Regions from separate parts of the Streptomyces sp. NPDC004126 genome, predicted to be linked through region 2. Evidence: riboswitches for the same ligand, from Rfam matches in the RefSeq annotation. Region 2 holds a riboswitch; each other region holds the start of a gene.

Region 1 (4,964 bases), on a different contig from region 2:
GCTGCTTGAGCCGGGTCGCCGTCGAGAAGGTGGAGAACCGATCCCGGTTCCCGGCCATGGCCCCGCCTCCCCTGTGCGCGTGCTACGCAATACGTCCCCGCACACGGTACGGGACCGAGTGCGGGGACGTACGGAGGCTGAGCGCGATTAGCCCTTGAAGCGCGGGAAGGCGCTGCGGCCGGCGTACACGGCGGCGTCGTCGAGGATCTCCTCGATGCGCAGCAGCTGGTTGTACTTGGCGACGCGGTCCGAGCGGGCCGGGGCGCCGGTCTTGATCTGACCGCAGTTCACGGCGACGGCGAGGTCGGCGATGGTGACGTCCTCGGTCTCGCCGGAGCGGTGCGACATCATGCACTTGAAGCCGTTGCGCTGGGCCATCTCGACGGCGTCGAGGGTCTCGGTGAGGGAGCCGATCTGGTTCACCTTCACGAGCAGGGCGTTCGCGGAGCCCTCCTCGATGCCGCGGGCGAGGCGCTCGGGGTTGGTGACGAAGAGGTCGTCGCCGACGATCTGGACCTTGGAGCCCAGGCGGTCGGTGATGGTCTTCCAGCCGGCCCAGTCGTCCTCGAAGAGCGGGTCCTCGATGGAGACGAGCGGGTACGCCTCGACGAGCTCGGCGTAGTAGTCGGTCATCTCGGCGGCCGAGCGGGACTGGCCCTCGAACTCGTACTTGCCGTCCTTGTAGAACTCGGACGCGGCGACGTCGAGCGCGAGCGCGATGTCCTTGCCCGGGGTGTAGCCGGCCTGCTTGACGGCCTCGATGATGAGGTCGAGCGCGGCGCGGTTGGACTCCAGGTTCGGGGCGAAGCCGCCCTCGTCGCCCAGGCCGGTGGAGAGGCCCTTGTTGTGCAGGACCTTCTTGAGGGTGTGGTAGACCTCGGCACCCCAGCGCAGGGCCTCGGAGAAGGACTCCGCGCCGATCGGGGCGATCATGAACTCCTGGATGTCGACGTTGGAGTCGGCGTGCGACCCACCGTTGAGGATGTTCATCATCGGAACGGGCAGCAGGTGCGCGTTCGGGCCGCCGAGGTAGCGGAAGAGCGGCAGGTCCGAGGCCTCGGACGCGGCGTGCGCGACGGCGAGGGAGACGCCGAGGATGGCGTTGGCGCCGAGCGAGCCCTTGTTGTCGGTGGCGTCGAGGTCGAACATGGCCTGGTCGATCAGGCGCTGCTCGGTGGCGTCGTAGCCGACGAGCTCCGGCCCGATCTGCTCGATGACGGCGAGGACGGCCTTCTCCACGCCCTTGCCCATGTAACGGTTGGGGTCACCGTCACGGAGCTCGATGGCCTCGAAGGCACCGGTGGAGGCGCCGGACGGAACGGCAGCACGGCCGGTGCTGCCGTCGTCGAGGCCCACCTCGACCTCGACCGTGGGGTTGCCTCGGGAGTCCAGGATTTCCCGGGCTACGACGACGTCGATGGACGGCACGAGCATCTCCTTCTGGGATGTGACGCTGGGTGTGCGGTGGCGTGTGGGCCGTGGGACGGCCCTGCCGACTAGAGCCTAACCGGCTCCGGGGTGTGGGCTGCCCGACCGCCCGGCTCCTGGGACGAAAAAGGGTCCGAATACCCGTCTTCCGGGACATAGGACCCTTGATTCAACGCGTGTGCCGGGGGGTCAGACGACGGAAGCCGGTGCTCCGGTTCCGGAATGCGGTGACCGGCGGACGACACGCCGCCGCCCGGCGCGTGGGGGGATACGCGCCGGGCGGTGGGGATGCTGCGGGGTGCCGCGAGAGTTACGCGGACGTTCAGCCGAGCTTCAGCTTCTGACCCGGGAAGATCAGGTCGGCGTCGGAGACGGTGTCCTTGTTGAGCTCGAAGAGCTTCTCCCAGCCGCCCTTGACCTTGTTGGCGTCGGCGATGGTGCCGAGGGTGTCGCCTTCCTTGACCGTGTAGGTGCCGTTGCCCGTCTGCGGGGTCTCGGCCTTCGGGGTCGACGGCTTGCCCGGGGTCCAGTTGCCGGAGCCGGAGCCGGAGCCCTTGGTCTCGGTCTCGGTCTTCGGGGTGGACGGCTTCGCCGGGGCGGGCTTCGCCGGGGCCGGCTTGGCCGGAGCGGGCTTGGCCGGGGCCGGCTTCGTCTCGGGCTTCGGCTTGGCCGGGGTGGTCGAACCGCCGCCGTTGTACGAGGAGTTGGACAGGCCGACGCCGCAGGACGGCCAGGCGCCCTTGCCCTGGCCCTTGAGGACCTTCTCGGCGATGGCTATCTGCTGGCCCTTGGTGGCCTGGTTGGCCTGCGCGGCGTACGCCTTGCCGCCGTACGCGGCCCACGTGGAGGACGAGAACTGCAGGCCGCCGTAGTAGCCGTTGCCCGTGTTGATGGACCAGTTGCCGCCGGACTCGCAGGCGGCGACCTTGTCCCACTCGGCCGCGGTGGCGGCGCTGGCGGTGCCGGCGGCCATCAGCGGGGCCGCGACGGCGACACCGGCGACACCGGCGAGCGTGACGATGCGGACGGCCTTGGAGCCGCGGCGGTGCTTGCCCTTGCCGGAAAGCAGCATGGAGTTCTCCTCACCGACGCCTTCGAGGTGAGCTGTCGGGTTCGGGCGGATGAGTTGCCCGGTCACGCGGCGCGGCGCGTGTCTTCACCCCTAGCCGGTACGCGGGCCGTCTCTCAACGGCCTTTCCCGGCGCCTACCTTGGTTCCCCCGCTCCTGCCTTCGGCGCTTGCGCGACGACTGTTCCCTCCGTCCGCCGGCAGGATTCGGCGATGCGGTCGAAGGAGCCCGCGGTGGCGAGCGATTCAGAAGGTAGACAGGTCTCTCCCCGATGTTCAACGTGCGATTTTGGGGAGAAACCGGCCTACTTGCCTCTCTCGGGAGCACGTTTGCGCAGGTGAGAGGGGTGTTTGCAACAGTTCCGGAACGAGACACGCCAGTTGTCCGGAAGAGATGCATGTCTCATTTGGCGATAACGGACATTCAACTCTTAATGGATGTCCGAACTGCCCACTATTTCTTGGTTAGATCCAGGTTCTGCCCGGGCTTGATGAGGTCCGCGTCCCCACCGATGACCTGCTCGTTGGCCTTGTAGAGCTCGCCCCAACCGCCCTGGACGCCCTTGGCCTTCGCGATGTCCGAAAGGCTGTCGCCCGGCTTCACGGTGTAGACGGGGTCCGCGGCGGGTGCTGACGCCGTGCCAGGCGCCGCCGGCACCTCGATGGCGGCCGGGCCGCGGTGCTTGCCCGAGCCGTCCGCCGCCGCGTCGGCCGGGGTGCCCGCCGTGGCGCCCGGGGTGGCCGGGGCGGTGGGCGTGGCGCCCGGGGCCGGAGTGGCCCCCGGGGTGGCCGGGGCCGTCGGGGTGGCGCCCGGAGCGGTCGGGGTGCCCGGCGCCGTGGGCGTGGGCGTGCCCGGCGTGGGCGTGCCGGGCGTCGTGGGCGTGGGCGTGCCGGGCGTCGTGGGCTGGACCGTGAAGTCCGGCTCGGGCATGACGGGCAGTCCGCTGGAGGGGCCCAGCGGGTAGTCCGGCAGCCCGCTCGGGTTGGACGGGGTGCCCGGCGCCGGGGTCGGGGCCCCGAAGTCCGTGGAGGGCTTGCCCTTGCCCGCGTTCGGCACCGAGCCGTCGGGCCGGCCCTTGGTGGGCGCGACGGGGCCGGGCTCCAGCTTGTCGCCCGGGTCCACCTCGGGCGCGGGGCCCTGCTGGGTCAGCCCGGCCGAGGCGGAGCACAGCGGCCAGGCCTGGGGGCCCTGGGAGGCCAGCACGCGCTCGGCGACCGCGATCTGCTGCGAGCGGCTGGCGAGGTCGGGGCGCTCCGCGTACGCGAGTCCTCCGGCGTTGCGCCACTGCTCCAGGGTGAACTGCAGGCCGCCGTAGGCGCCGCTGCCGGAGTTCGCGCTCCAGGTGCCGCCGCTCTCGCAGTCGGCGACCTTGTCCCACGTGGCGGTGTCGGCCGCGTTCGCACCTGTGGCGGCGAGCAGCGGCATGGCCAGCGCGGAGCCGGTGACTCCTGCGGTGACGACGATCGCGGGTACCTGGCGGGGGCGTCTGTGGCGGCCGTTCCCGGGAAGCATGAGGCTGCACCTTTCGCATAACGGCGGGGTAACGGCAGAACCTAGCCGCCTTCGAACGGATGTCACAAGTTCGACGGTGGACGGATGTGCGGACTGACTTCCGGTCAGTCCGGCGCCGTCCGCGCCCTCAACCGTTCGGGACTGTGAAGCGGACGGGGAGGGTGCGCAGGCCCCGCATGATGAGCCCGCCGCGCCAGCGCAGGTCCGTAGGGGGAATCGCAAGTTCCAGATCCGGCAGACGCTTCAGCAAAGTTCCGAGCGCCGTCTGCCCTTCGAGACGGGCCAGCGGAGCTCCGAGGCAGTAGTGGATCCCGTGGCCGTATCCGAGGTGTTGGTTGTCACTCCGGGAGAGGTCCAGGGTGTCCGGTTCGGCGAACCGCTCCGGGTCGCGGTCGGCCGCCGCGAGGACCACCAGCACGGGGTCCCCGGCCGCGATGTCCTGCCCGCCGAGGGTCAGCGGCCGGGTGGCGAACCGCCAGGTGGCGAGCTCCACGGGGCCGTCGTAGCGCAGCAGTTCCTCGACGCCGGTCTCCAGCAGCGCGCTCTCCCCGGCCGCGAGGGAGGCCTGGAGGCGCTCGCGCTGGTCCGGGTTCATGAAGAGGGAGTGGATGCCGTTGCCGATGAGGTTCACGGTCGTCTCGAAGCCGGCGAAGAGCAGGATGAAGGCCATCGCCGTGGCCTCCGCCTCCGTCAGATGGTCTCCGTGGTCACTTGCCCGGATCAGATCGGAGATGAGGTCATTGCCCAGATCGTCCCGCTTGCGGTGGATCAGTTCCCCGAGATAGGTACGCATCTGCTTCACCGAGCGGGCGACCCCGCCGCGCGGCCCGCCGCCGTGCCGGATCATCATCCCGGCCCAGTCGCGGAAGTCGTCCTGGTCCTCCCTCGGTACGCCGAGCATCTCGCAGATGGCGTAGATGGGGAGCGGGAACGCGAACTCGTGGATGAGGTCCGC
Region 2 (4,964 bases):
TGTCCGGGCCGCCGTCACGGCCGAAACCCGGCTGCCCGTCCACCGCTGCCCGTCCACCGCTCCCCCTCCCCCACGTCTCCTTCCCCCGCGTCCTCCTCCGCCGCGTCCGCTACAGCGGCAGCAGGTCCGGGCGCTTGGCCTCGACGTGGTCGCCGGAGGACTCGCCGCGCAGCCGGCGGCCGATCCACGGGACGAGGTGCTCGCGCGCCCACTGGATGTTGTCGCGGGTCACGTCCACCGAGCCGCGCGGCGGGACGGGCGGCCAGGGCTGGTCCGGGTCGGCCGGCACCTCGTAGCCGAGGACCTGTGCGGCGCGCAGCGCGACGCGGGTGTGGCCTTCGGGTGAGAGGTGGAGCCGGTCGCCGTCCCAGGCCCGGCGGTCCTGGACGGTCTTGAGGGACCACAGGTCGAGCACGGGGCAGTCGTAGCGGTCGGCGATGGCGCGGACGTGGACGTTGTACGTCGCGATCTTGCCCCGCAGGTGCTTGAGGACCGGCACGCCCCGCGTGTCGAAGCCGGTCGTGATCATCACGAGGCCCACGGAGGCCTTGAGGTCGGCGAGGGCCGCCTCGAACCGCTCCGCGACGTCGTCCGGGTCGCTGCCGGGGCGGATGATGTCGTTGCCGCCCGCGCAGAAGGTGACGAGGTCGGGTGCGAGTTCCTTGGCTCTCGGGATCTGGTCGGCCACGATCTGGTCGAGTATTTTGCCGCGCACGGCCAGATTCGCGTACCGGAAGTCGTGCTCGTCGCGCTGATCTGCCAGGAGTACGGCGAGGCGGTCCGCCCAGCCGAGGTAAGAATCCCCGGGTCCCGGGTCCCCCACGCCTTCGGTGAAGCTGTCCCCGATCGCCGCGTACGAGCCGATGGTCTTCAGTGTCGTCTTCGTCGCTGCCACAGGACAGCATCCTTCACCTTGGCAACCAACCTACGCCAACGTAATGAGGGGTTGACGGGCCGTGATCTATACCACGCGGGGGATAAGGAATAAGTACACGCGGAGCCGGGACCCCCCTCGGGTCCCGGCTCCGCGCGCGTCCTCGTGCCGACGGCGGGTGCCGTCAGATGCTCACGCCCTTGGAGCGGAGGTAGGCGAGCGGGTCGATGTCCGAGCCGTAGGACGGGCCGGTGCGGATCTCGAAGTGGAGGTGCGGGCCGGTCACGTTGCCGGTCGCGCCGGAGAGGCCGACGGTCTGCCCGCCGGTGACGCTCTGGCCCACGGAGACGGAGAGCGAGGAGAGGTGGCCGTACTGGGAGTACTTGCCGTCGGCGTGCTTGATGACGACCTCGTTGCCGTACGCGCCGCCCCAGCCTGCGGAAACCACGGTGCCCGCGCCGACGGCCCGGACGGTGGTGCCGGTGCTCGCGATGAAGTCGACGCCGGTGTGGTAGCCGGAGGACCACATGGCGCCGCTCGTGCGGTACTGGGTGGAGACGCCGCCGCCGACGGGGGCGGTGAAGCCGGACGCCGCGGCGGGCGCGGCGGGGGCGGCGGGGGCGGAGGCCTTCTCGCTCTTGGCGGCGGCGCCGGAGCCCTGGGCGGCCGCGCCGCCGGAAGTGCGGCCGGGCTTGCCGGTGGTGGCCTTGCCCGCGGCCTTCGGGGCCTGGGCCTTGCCGCCCACGCCCTCGGGCGCGGCCGGAGCGTCGCTGGAGGATTCCTCGACCGGGGCCGCAGGGGCCTTCGGGGCGGGGGCCGCGCCCTGGCCGCCGACGAGGTTCAGCTTCAGGCCCGGGTGGATGAGGGAGGGGTCGGCGCCGACGGCCTCGCGGTTGTCGGCGTACAGCTGCTCCCAGCCGCCCTCGATGTGGCGCTCGGCGGCGATCTTGGAGAGGTAGTCGCCGGGCACGACCGTGTAGACGCCGGGCGCGGCGGCCGCGGGCGCGGTGGCGGGGGCCGCGGTGCGGAGGGCCTCCGGGGCCTGCGCGCTCTGGGCGGGGACGGACGCGGCCGGGGCCGCGTTGGCGCCGGCGGCACCCATCAGCGGGAGCGCGAGGGCCGCTCCGCCGGTTCCGGCGACGGCGAAGCCGCGGGATATCGAACGGGACTTCGGACGGCGGTGCTTACCCTTTGCGGGCATGGCGAATTCCTCTCCGGCGCCTGCGAGGTGAGCTGTCGGGTTCGGACTGGAGATGTCCGGCCGTACGTGCGGAGCACGGGTTCGGCTTCACCCCTAGCTGCGCCGGAAATGATCCGGAACAGCGGCCTACCTGGTTCCCCCGCTCCTGCCGCGCGCGATGGTCGGGTGCGGTTCCCGGGCGGCGGCAGGATTAGGCGGTCCACCCGGATCGATCGCGAAGGTAATCGAGCGGGGCGCCGGGCAACAAGCCGCGAATTCCCTGACGGATTCGCAGATATGGGGGATCAATGGAATTCCGGTCACCCTGCGTCCATTCCGCACCATCAACAACCGCTCTCACAAGGCAATTCGGTCCCCGCGATCAGGCACGCACGGTCACCGTATGATCTGGCTCACGGGGCCGGGCCCGATCTCGCCTCCACATATGGCAAGTTGTTCCCAACCGGACCAATTCGGACACCACGGACCCACGCGGAGGAGTACACGTGACCCAGCAGATACCCCAGCCCCTTCCGGCCGGACCCGAACGCGGCACGGAGATGACGGGAGTGCGCAACTTCCGTGACGTGGGCGGGTTGCCGACCACGGACGGACGGAGGGTCAGGCCGGGACGACTGTTCCGAAGCGGACATCTGGCGCATGCCACCGAAACCGATACAGAGTTCCTCGCTTCGCTGGGGCTGCACACCGTCTTCGACTTCCGCAACGGAGCGGACCACGCGCTGGAGGGCCCGGACGTCGAACTGCCGGGTGTACGCAACGTGAACATCCCGCTGACGGATCCGGCCGACGGCCGGGAGTTCTGGAAGATGGTCCGCGAGGGCGAGCTCGACCAGCTCCGCGGCCTCCTGGGCGAGGGCCGGGCCGCCGCCCGCATGACGGACTCGTACCGCACGATCATCCGCACCCGCACCGCCGAACACAGCCGCGTCGTGCACGCGCTCGCGCTGGACAGCGTGCCGGCGCTGATGCACTGCGCCGCCGGCAAGGACCGGGCCGGGCTGTCGGTCGCCGTGACGCTGCTCGCGCTGGGCGTGGAGCGCGAGGCGATCGTGGCGGACTACCTGGAGTCCAACGTCCCGCACAACCGCTACCGGGTGCGCCGGGGCAGCGACGCGCCCGAGGCCCGCTCCCCCGAGGTGATGGAGCTGCTGGCGCCGCTGTTCGACGCCCGCGCGGAGTACCTGCTCGCGGCCTTCGCGGTCATCGACGAGCAGTGGGGCGGGGTGGAGCGCTACCTCGCCGAGGGGCTCTCGCTCGCACCCGAGTCCCTGGACCGGCTGCGGGACCGGCTCCTGGAGGGCTGACCCCCGGACGGCCGGAGGGGGCCCGTCCGGGCCCCCTCCGGCGCCGCCGCGCCTCAGCGGTTGCCGACCGCCTGCTTCACCAGGGTCCGCCCGAAGTCCCACATCAGGGCGCCCCCGCCGTGCGCCTCGTCCATGACCTCCTGGAAGGCCCCGACGAAGCGCTCCACGTCCGCCTCGTCCACGATGAGCGGCGGGATCAGCTTGATGACCTCCAGGTGGTCCCCGGAGACCTGGGTGAGGATCCGGTGCCTGCGCAGCAGCGGCACCACGACCATCTGCGCGAACAGGCCCTTGCGGGCCGCCTGGAGCATCGCCCACCGGCTGCGCAGCCCCAGCGAGGAGGGCCTGCCGAACTCGATGCCGATCATCAGTCCGCGCCCGCGCACCTCGTGCAGCAGCTCGTACCGGTCCACGAGCGCCGCCAGGCGTCCGCGCAGCAGGTCTCCCACGGCCCGGGCGTTGGCCACGACCTGCTCGTCCTCCATGACGGACAGGACCGCGAGGCCCGCCGCCATCGCCTGGGCGTTGGAACCGAAGCTGGCGGAGTGCACCAGCACCCGGTCCATGGACGAGTAGACCTTCTGGAAGATCCAGTCCTTGCCCAGGGTCGCGCCGACGGGCACGTACCCGCCGGAGAGGGCCTTGGCGACGCACACCAGGTCCGGTTCCACGCCCGGCTCGTGCTGGTACGCGTAGAAATCGCCGGTCCGTCCGAGGCCGGTCTGCACCTCGTCGGCGATGAGCAGGGCCTTGTGCCGGTGCAGCAGTTCCTGCGCGGCGCGCAGGAATCCGGGCGGGGCGGCGTGCACCCCCTTGCCCTGGACCGGCTCGACCACGAAGGCGGCCACGTCCCCGCGCGCGAGTTCGCGTTCCAGCGCCGCCAGGTCCCCGAGGGCGATCTTCGTGTCCGGGAGCAGCGGGGCGAAGCCGTCGCGGAAGCCGCCTTCTCCGTTGACCGACAGCGAGCCGGTGGTCAGCCCGTGGAAGGCGTGGTCGCAGTAGAGGATCCTGGGCCGCCCGGTGGCGTACCGGGCGAACTTCAGGGCGGTCTCCACCGCCTCGGTGCCGCTGTTGCCGAAGAAGACCCGGTCGAGGTGCGGGCTGTACGACAGCAGCTTCTCGGCCAGCAGGCCGGGCAGCGGCTGGCAGTCGAAGCGGGTGAGGTCGGCGAGCTGGGCGTCCAGGACGTCGTGCAGGGCCCGGCGGACGACCGGGTGGTGCCGGCCCAGGCCCATCACCCCGAAGCCGGCCAGCATGTCAAGGTAGTCGTTGCCCTCGTCGTCCCAGAAGTGGGCGCCCTCGGCCCGCACGTAGACCTTGTCGAAGCCGATGGTGTGCAGCATGCGGGGCAGCTGGTGGTTGAGGTGGCGGGCGTGCAGCTCGTAGCGCTCCCCGCCGCGCTCGGCGAGCAGCGCGGCGAGGTCGAAGCCCCGCCGCGCTCCCTGTCCGCCGGTCATGCCGACGCGTCCCGGTTGCCCGCCACGGTCTCCCGGGCGGCGCGCAGGGACTCCTTGAGGGAGCCCATGGTGGCGAGGACGGCGGTGGGCTCGTAGCCGCAGTGCGCCATGCAGTTGGCGCAGCG
Region 3 (4,964 bases), on a different contig from region 2:
GAGGAGATGGAGCGCGCCCAGGCGCAGCTGGAGCGCGAATGGCTGGACCGGCTGGGCACCGTGGCCGGCCGCGCCGACGAACTGTGCCGCTTCGCGGTGCTGTTCGGCGACCCCCAGCTCGCCCTGACCGCCGTCCAGCGGGTGCTGGACGTCACCGCCGAGGAGGTGCAGGCCGTGGCCGCGGCCAGGCTGCGCCCCGACAACCGCGCGGTGCTGGTCTACGAGCCGCTGGGCGGCGCCGGGGCCCACGAGACCGAGCAGCACGACGAGAACGAGGGGGCGGAGCAGTGAGCGACACCGCAGCCGTCACGATGACCTTCCACCCGCGGCCGCAGGCCGGCGAGGCGAAGCCGTGGGCCTTCCCGGCCCCGGAGCGCTCCACGCTCCCCAACGGCCTGACCCTGCTGCGCTGCCACCGCCCCGGCCAGCAGGTGGTGGCGGTCGAGGTCAACCTCGCCGCCCCGCTGGACGCCGAGCCCGAGGGCCTCGACGGGGTGGCCACCATCATGGCCCGCGCCCTGTCGGAGGGCACCGACAAGCACTCCGCCGAGGAGTTCGCCGCCGAGCTGGAGCGCTGCGGCGCCACCCTCGACGCCCACGCCGACCACCCCGGCCTGCGGGTCTCCCTGGAGGTCCCGGCCTCCCGGCTGCCGAAGGCGCTCGCCCTGCTCGCCGAGGCCCTGAGGGCGCCCGCCTTCGCCGACGGCGAGGTCGACCGCCTGGTGCGCAACCGGCTCGACGAGATCCCGCACGAGCTGGCCAGCCCGCAGCGCCGCGCCGCCAAGGAGCTCTCCAAGGAGCTGTTCCCGGCCTCGCTGCGCATGTCCCGCCCGCGCCAGGGCACCGAGGAGACGGTCGCGCGGATCGACTCCGGGGCCGTGCGCGCCTTCTACGAGGCCCACGTACGCCCCTCCACCGCCACCGCGGTGGTCGTCGGCGACCTGACCGGCATCGACCTGGACGCGCTGCTGGCGGACACCCTGGGCGCCTGGACGGGCGACACCGCCCCGGCCCGTCCCGTGCAGCCGGTGACGGCCGACGACACGGGCCGCGTGGTCATCGTGGACCGGCCGGGCGCGGTCCAGACGCAGCTGCTGATCGGCCGGATCGGGCCGGACCGGCACGACATCGTCTGGGCCCCGCAGGTGCTCGGCACCTACTGCCTCGGCGGCACCCTCACCTCGCGCCTGGACAAGGTGCTGCGCGAGGAGAAGGGCTACACCTACGGCGTGCGCGCCTTCGGGCAGGTGCTGCGCTCCACCGCGGACGGCAAGGGCGCCTCGATGCTCGCCATCAGCGGTTCGGTGGACACCCCCAACACGGGTCCGGCGCTGGAGGACCTGTGGAAGGTGCTGCGGACCCTCGCGGAGGGCGGGCTGACCGACGCCGAGCGGGACGTGGCGGTGCAGAACCTGGTGGGCGTGGCCCCGCTGAAGTTCGAGACGGCCGCCTCCGTCGCCGGCACGCTCGCCGACCAGGTCGAGCAGGAGCTGCCGGACGACTACCAGGCGCGGCTGTACGCGCGGCTGGCCGAAACCGGTACGGCGGAGGCCACTTCGGCCGTGGTGAACGCCTTCCCGGTGGACCGTCTGGTCACCATCCTGGTGGGCGACGCCGCGCAGATCGAGGAGCCCGTCCTGGCGCTCGGGATCGGTGAGGTCACCGTCGTCTCCAACTGAGCGGCGCGAGGCCCGAGACGGGCCGTGGTCCGGCCCGTTTCCAGGGGGCTCCGGTGGAACATCCACCGGAGCCCCCTTTGTCCGTTTGGTGGCGTGGTTGCAGGTATGCGGTGTGGCGTACGCAACAAAACCGCTCGTCTGTTTGGCGATTGACTGATGATCCGCCTAGCGTCGGCCGTGCTGTTCGTCAGTTGTAACCGCCGCACCCGCGGCACCGGACAGCGATCGCCGAGTCCCCGTCAGGCGCGAGCCTGGGGAGCCGGGGACCCACATGTCCCTGGGGTGAATCGGACCCCCTCGCCAGAGGAGGCCCGTAGGAGACCTTCCTGCTCCGAACCCGTCAGCTAACCCGGTAGGCGAGAGGGAAGGAAAGGATCACCCCCTTCATGGCGTTTGGCAGTCGTGCCGCCGGTTCTGGTAAGCACCGTGGTTCCAGCCGTCTGAGCCGCAAGACCGCCGGCTTCGCCGGCGTCGCCGCCCTCGCCACCACGGGCGTGGTCGGCACCCTGGCCGCTCCGGCCTTCGCGGCGGACAACAGCAGCGCACCGTCCATGGAGGACACCGGTCAGAACGCGATCGTCGTCGCCGACGGTCTGCAGGACGACATCGAGGTCCAGGCCGCCACCCAGCAGAGCGCCGCCGAGGCCGCCGCCGCGCAGGCGCAGGCCGAGGCCGAGGCGAAGACGCGGGCCGCCGAGGCCAAGCGCACCGCCGAGGCCAAGGAGAAGGCCGAGCGCGAGGCAGCCGAGAAGGCCGCCGAGGAAGAGGCCCGCAAGCGCCTCAACACCTTCGTCTCCCCGATCGACGGCTCGTACGTCAGCACCCAGTACGGCGCGGGCGGCGGCATGTGGTCCTCCGGCAGCCACACGGGCATCGACTTCCACGCCGACTCCGGCACCTCCGTCCACGCCGTGGGCGCGGGCACCGTCGTCGAGGCCGGCTGGGGCGGCGCGTACGGCAACAACGTCGTCATCCGCCACAACGACGGCACCTACACCCAGTACGGCCACATGAGCTCGCTGAGCGTCTCCGCCGGCGAAACGGTTACCCCGGGCCAGCAGATCGGCCTGTCGGGCTCCACCGGCAACTCCAGCGGCCCGCACCTGCACTTCGAGGCCCGCACCGGCGCCACGTACGGCACGGACATCAACCCGCTGACGTACCTGCGCAACCACGGCGTGGGCATCTGACCCGCACGCACGCAGCGCGCTTCACCGAAGAAGGCCCCGGCTCACAGAGCCGGGGCCTTCTCCGTATTTCCAGCCCTGTTTCCAGCCCTGTTTCCGACCCCGCTCGGAATTCACCGCGATGTGCAATAGAGTCGCAGCACGGCCACGGTAAACCGAACCGAAACCAGCGGAGGTCCGGCCTTGCGTATTCCGGCGCACGCGGTGTGCACAGCGATTCGCGACGACATCGTCTCCGGTTTCTTCGGGCCGGGCGGCCGGCTGACCGAGGAGGTGCTCGCCCGCCGCTACGGGGTCTCGCGCGTCCCGGTCCGCGAGGCGCTGCGGACCCTGGAGTCCGAGGGCTTCGTCACCACGCGGCGGCACGCGGGCGCCTGCGTCGCCGAGCCGACCGCGCAGGAGGCCGCCGACCTGCTGGAGCTGCGGATGCTGCTGGAGCCGCTCGCCGCCTCCCGGGCCGCCCGCCGGCGCACCGACGGCCACCTCAAGGTGCTGCGCGGACTGGTCAGGCTGGGCCGGGAACGGGCCGGCCGGGCCCAGGGGGAGGACCTGCGCTCCCTGGGGAGCTGGTTCCACGAGACGCTGGCCCAGGCCTCGGCGAGCCCGGGGCTGATCGCCCTGCTGACCCAGACCCGGCACAAGATCGCCTGGATGTACGTGGTGGACGCGCCCGCGCAGCCCGCGGAGTGCTGGGCCGAGCACGCCGCCATCGTGGACGCCGTCGCGCGCGGCGACGCGGAGCGGGCCAGGGCGCTGACCGCGCTGCACGCGCAGCGGTCGGCGGGGGCGCACCGGCCCAGGGTGAGGAATCCGCAACCTGCCGTAAACGCGGCGAGCTCTCCGAATTAACAATTCCCGTATACAACAGAGGGATATTCTCGTCCGTCCGTCCGTCCGTCCGTCCGTCCGTCCGTCCGTCCGTCCGCCGGCCCGTCCGGGCGGCGGTTTAATTCCCGTCCGCTTTCATTCCGCCGCGTTCCGGCCGCCTCCCGGCGCGCCGAATTCCCGGATTCCCCGAACGGGAAAACGCGGAAGCCGCAGCCCCCGGGGTGGTGGGGACTGCGGCTTCCGGTCTACCGGACCCGAAGGGTCTGACGGTCTCAGACGGTCTCGGGGAGCTCTTCGAGGCCCTCGGCGACCAGCTTCGCGAGGCGGTCGAGCGCGGCGTCCGCACCCTCGGCGTCGGAAGCCAGGACGATCTCCTCGCCGCCCTGGGCGCCCAGGCCCAGGACCGCCAGCATCGACGCGGCGTTGACGGGGTCGCCGCCGGCCTTCGCGATGGTCACCGGGACTCCGGAGGCGGTGGTCGCCCGGACGAAGATCGAGGCGGGACGAGCGTGCAGGCCCTCGGCCCAGCCGACGTTGACGCGGCGCTCTGCCATGGTGATGCCCTTCAGGTTCTACGGGTTGTCTAGACCAGTCTCTCACGCCGTCCGGAATGCTCGGACCGACCTTCGGCCCGTATCCACCGCCGTTCGACCCTCCCCAGCTTGCACTGGTTCGCCCCGGTGTGCCGCATTCGCCGCGCGCTCGCCGAACGGGCCTCCCACCGCACCCGCACACCCGGCCGGACCGCCCCTTAAGGTGGCCCCATGACCACCGCGTCGGACCCCTCGTACCCGGCCCACTGGGAAGCGGACGTCGTGCTGCGCGACGGCGGCACCGCCCGGATCCGCCCCATCACCACCGAGGACGCGGGCCGCCTGGTCAGCTTCTACGAACAGGTCTCGGACGAGTCGAAGTACTACCGTTTCTTCGCGCCCTACCCCCGCCTCTCGGACCGCGACGTCCGCCGCTTCACGCACCACGACTACGTCGACCGCGTCGGCCTCGCCGCGACCATCGGCGGGGAGTTCATCGGCACGGTCCGCTTCGACCGCATCGGCCCCGACGGCCGGCCCGCCTCCGCCCCCGCCGACGAGGCCGAGGTCGCCTTCCTCGTCCAGGACGCCCACCAGGGCCGCGGGGTCGCCTCCGCCCTCCTGGAGCACATCGGCGCCGTGGCCCGCGAACGCGGGATCCGCAGGTTCGCGGCCGAGGTGCTGCCCGCCAACACCAAGATGATCAAGGTGTTCACGGACGTCGGCTACCAGCAGAA

The links. A riboswitch is a leader RNA that binds a small molecule or an ion and turns the genes downstream of it on or off. The one in region 2 is predicted to bind cyclic di-AMP.
Region 1: linked by a shared signal. The riboswitch ahead of ACQKM2_RS19405 (transglycosylase family protein) and the one ahead of ACQKM2_RS03920 (peptidoglycan DD-metalloendopeptidase family protein) in region 2 are both predicted to bind cyclic di-AMP.
Region 3: linked by a shared signal. The riboswitch ahead of ACQKM2_RS26705 (M23 family metallopeptidase) and the one ahead of ACQKM2_RS03920 (peptidoglycan DD-metalloendopeptidase family protein) in region 2 are both predicted to bind cyclic di-AMP.

Annotation. Positions count from the first base shown of each region.
Region 1 covers NZ_JBNNPF010000019.1:14,073-19,036, forward strand. The annotation lists gene ACQKM2_RS19395 (FtsB family cell division protein) at 1-58, opposite strand, end outside; gene eno (phosphopyruvate hydratase) at 148-1,434, opposite strand; gene ACQKM2_RS19405 (transglycosylase family protein) at 1,751-2,500, opposite strand; cyclic di-AMP (ydaO/yuaA leader) riboswitch at 2,503-2,675, opposite strand; gene ACQKM2_RS19410 (transglycosylase family protein) at 2,951-4,009, opposite strand; gene ACQKM2_RS19415 (cytochrome P450 family protein) at 4,137-4,964, opposite strand, start outside.
Region 2 covers NZ_JBNNPF010000002.1:300,808-305,771, forward strand. The annotation lists gene ACQKM2_RS03915 (SGNH/GDSL hydrolase family protein) at 110-895, opposite strand; gene ACQKM2_RS03920 (peptidoglycan DD-metalloendopeptidase family protein) at 1,059-2,075, opposite strand; cyclic di-AMP (ydaO/yuaA leader) riboswitch at 2,080-2,242, opposite strand; gene ACQKM2_RS03925 (tyrosine-protein phosphatase) at 2,561-3,382, shown strand; gene ACQKM2_RS03930 (aspartate aminotransferase family protein) at 3,436-4,839, opposite strand; gene hpnH (adenosyl-hopene transferase HpnH) at 4,836-4,964, opposite strand, start outside.
Region 3 covers NZ_JBNNPF010000032.1:11,905-16,868, reverse strand. The annotation lists gene ACQKM2_RS26715 (M16 family metallopeptidase) at 1-291, shown strand, start outside; gene ACQKM2_RS26710 (M16 family metallopeptidase) at 312-1,679, shown strand; cyclic di-AMP (ydaO/yuaA leader) riboswitch at 1,896-2,053, shown strand; gene ACQKM2_RS26705 (M23 family metallopeptidase) at 2,066-2,869, shown strand; gene ACQKM2_RS26700 (GntR family transcriptional regulator) at 3,050-3,715, shown strand; gene ACQKM2_RS26695 (HPr family phosphocarrier protein) at 3,967-4,248, opposite strand; gene ACQKM2_RS26690 (GNAT family N-acetyltransferase) at 4,459-4,964, shown strand, end outside.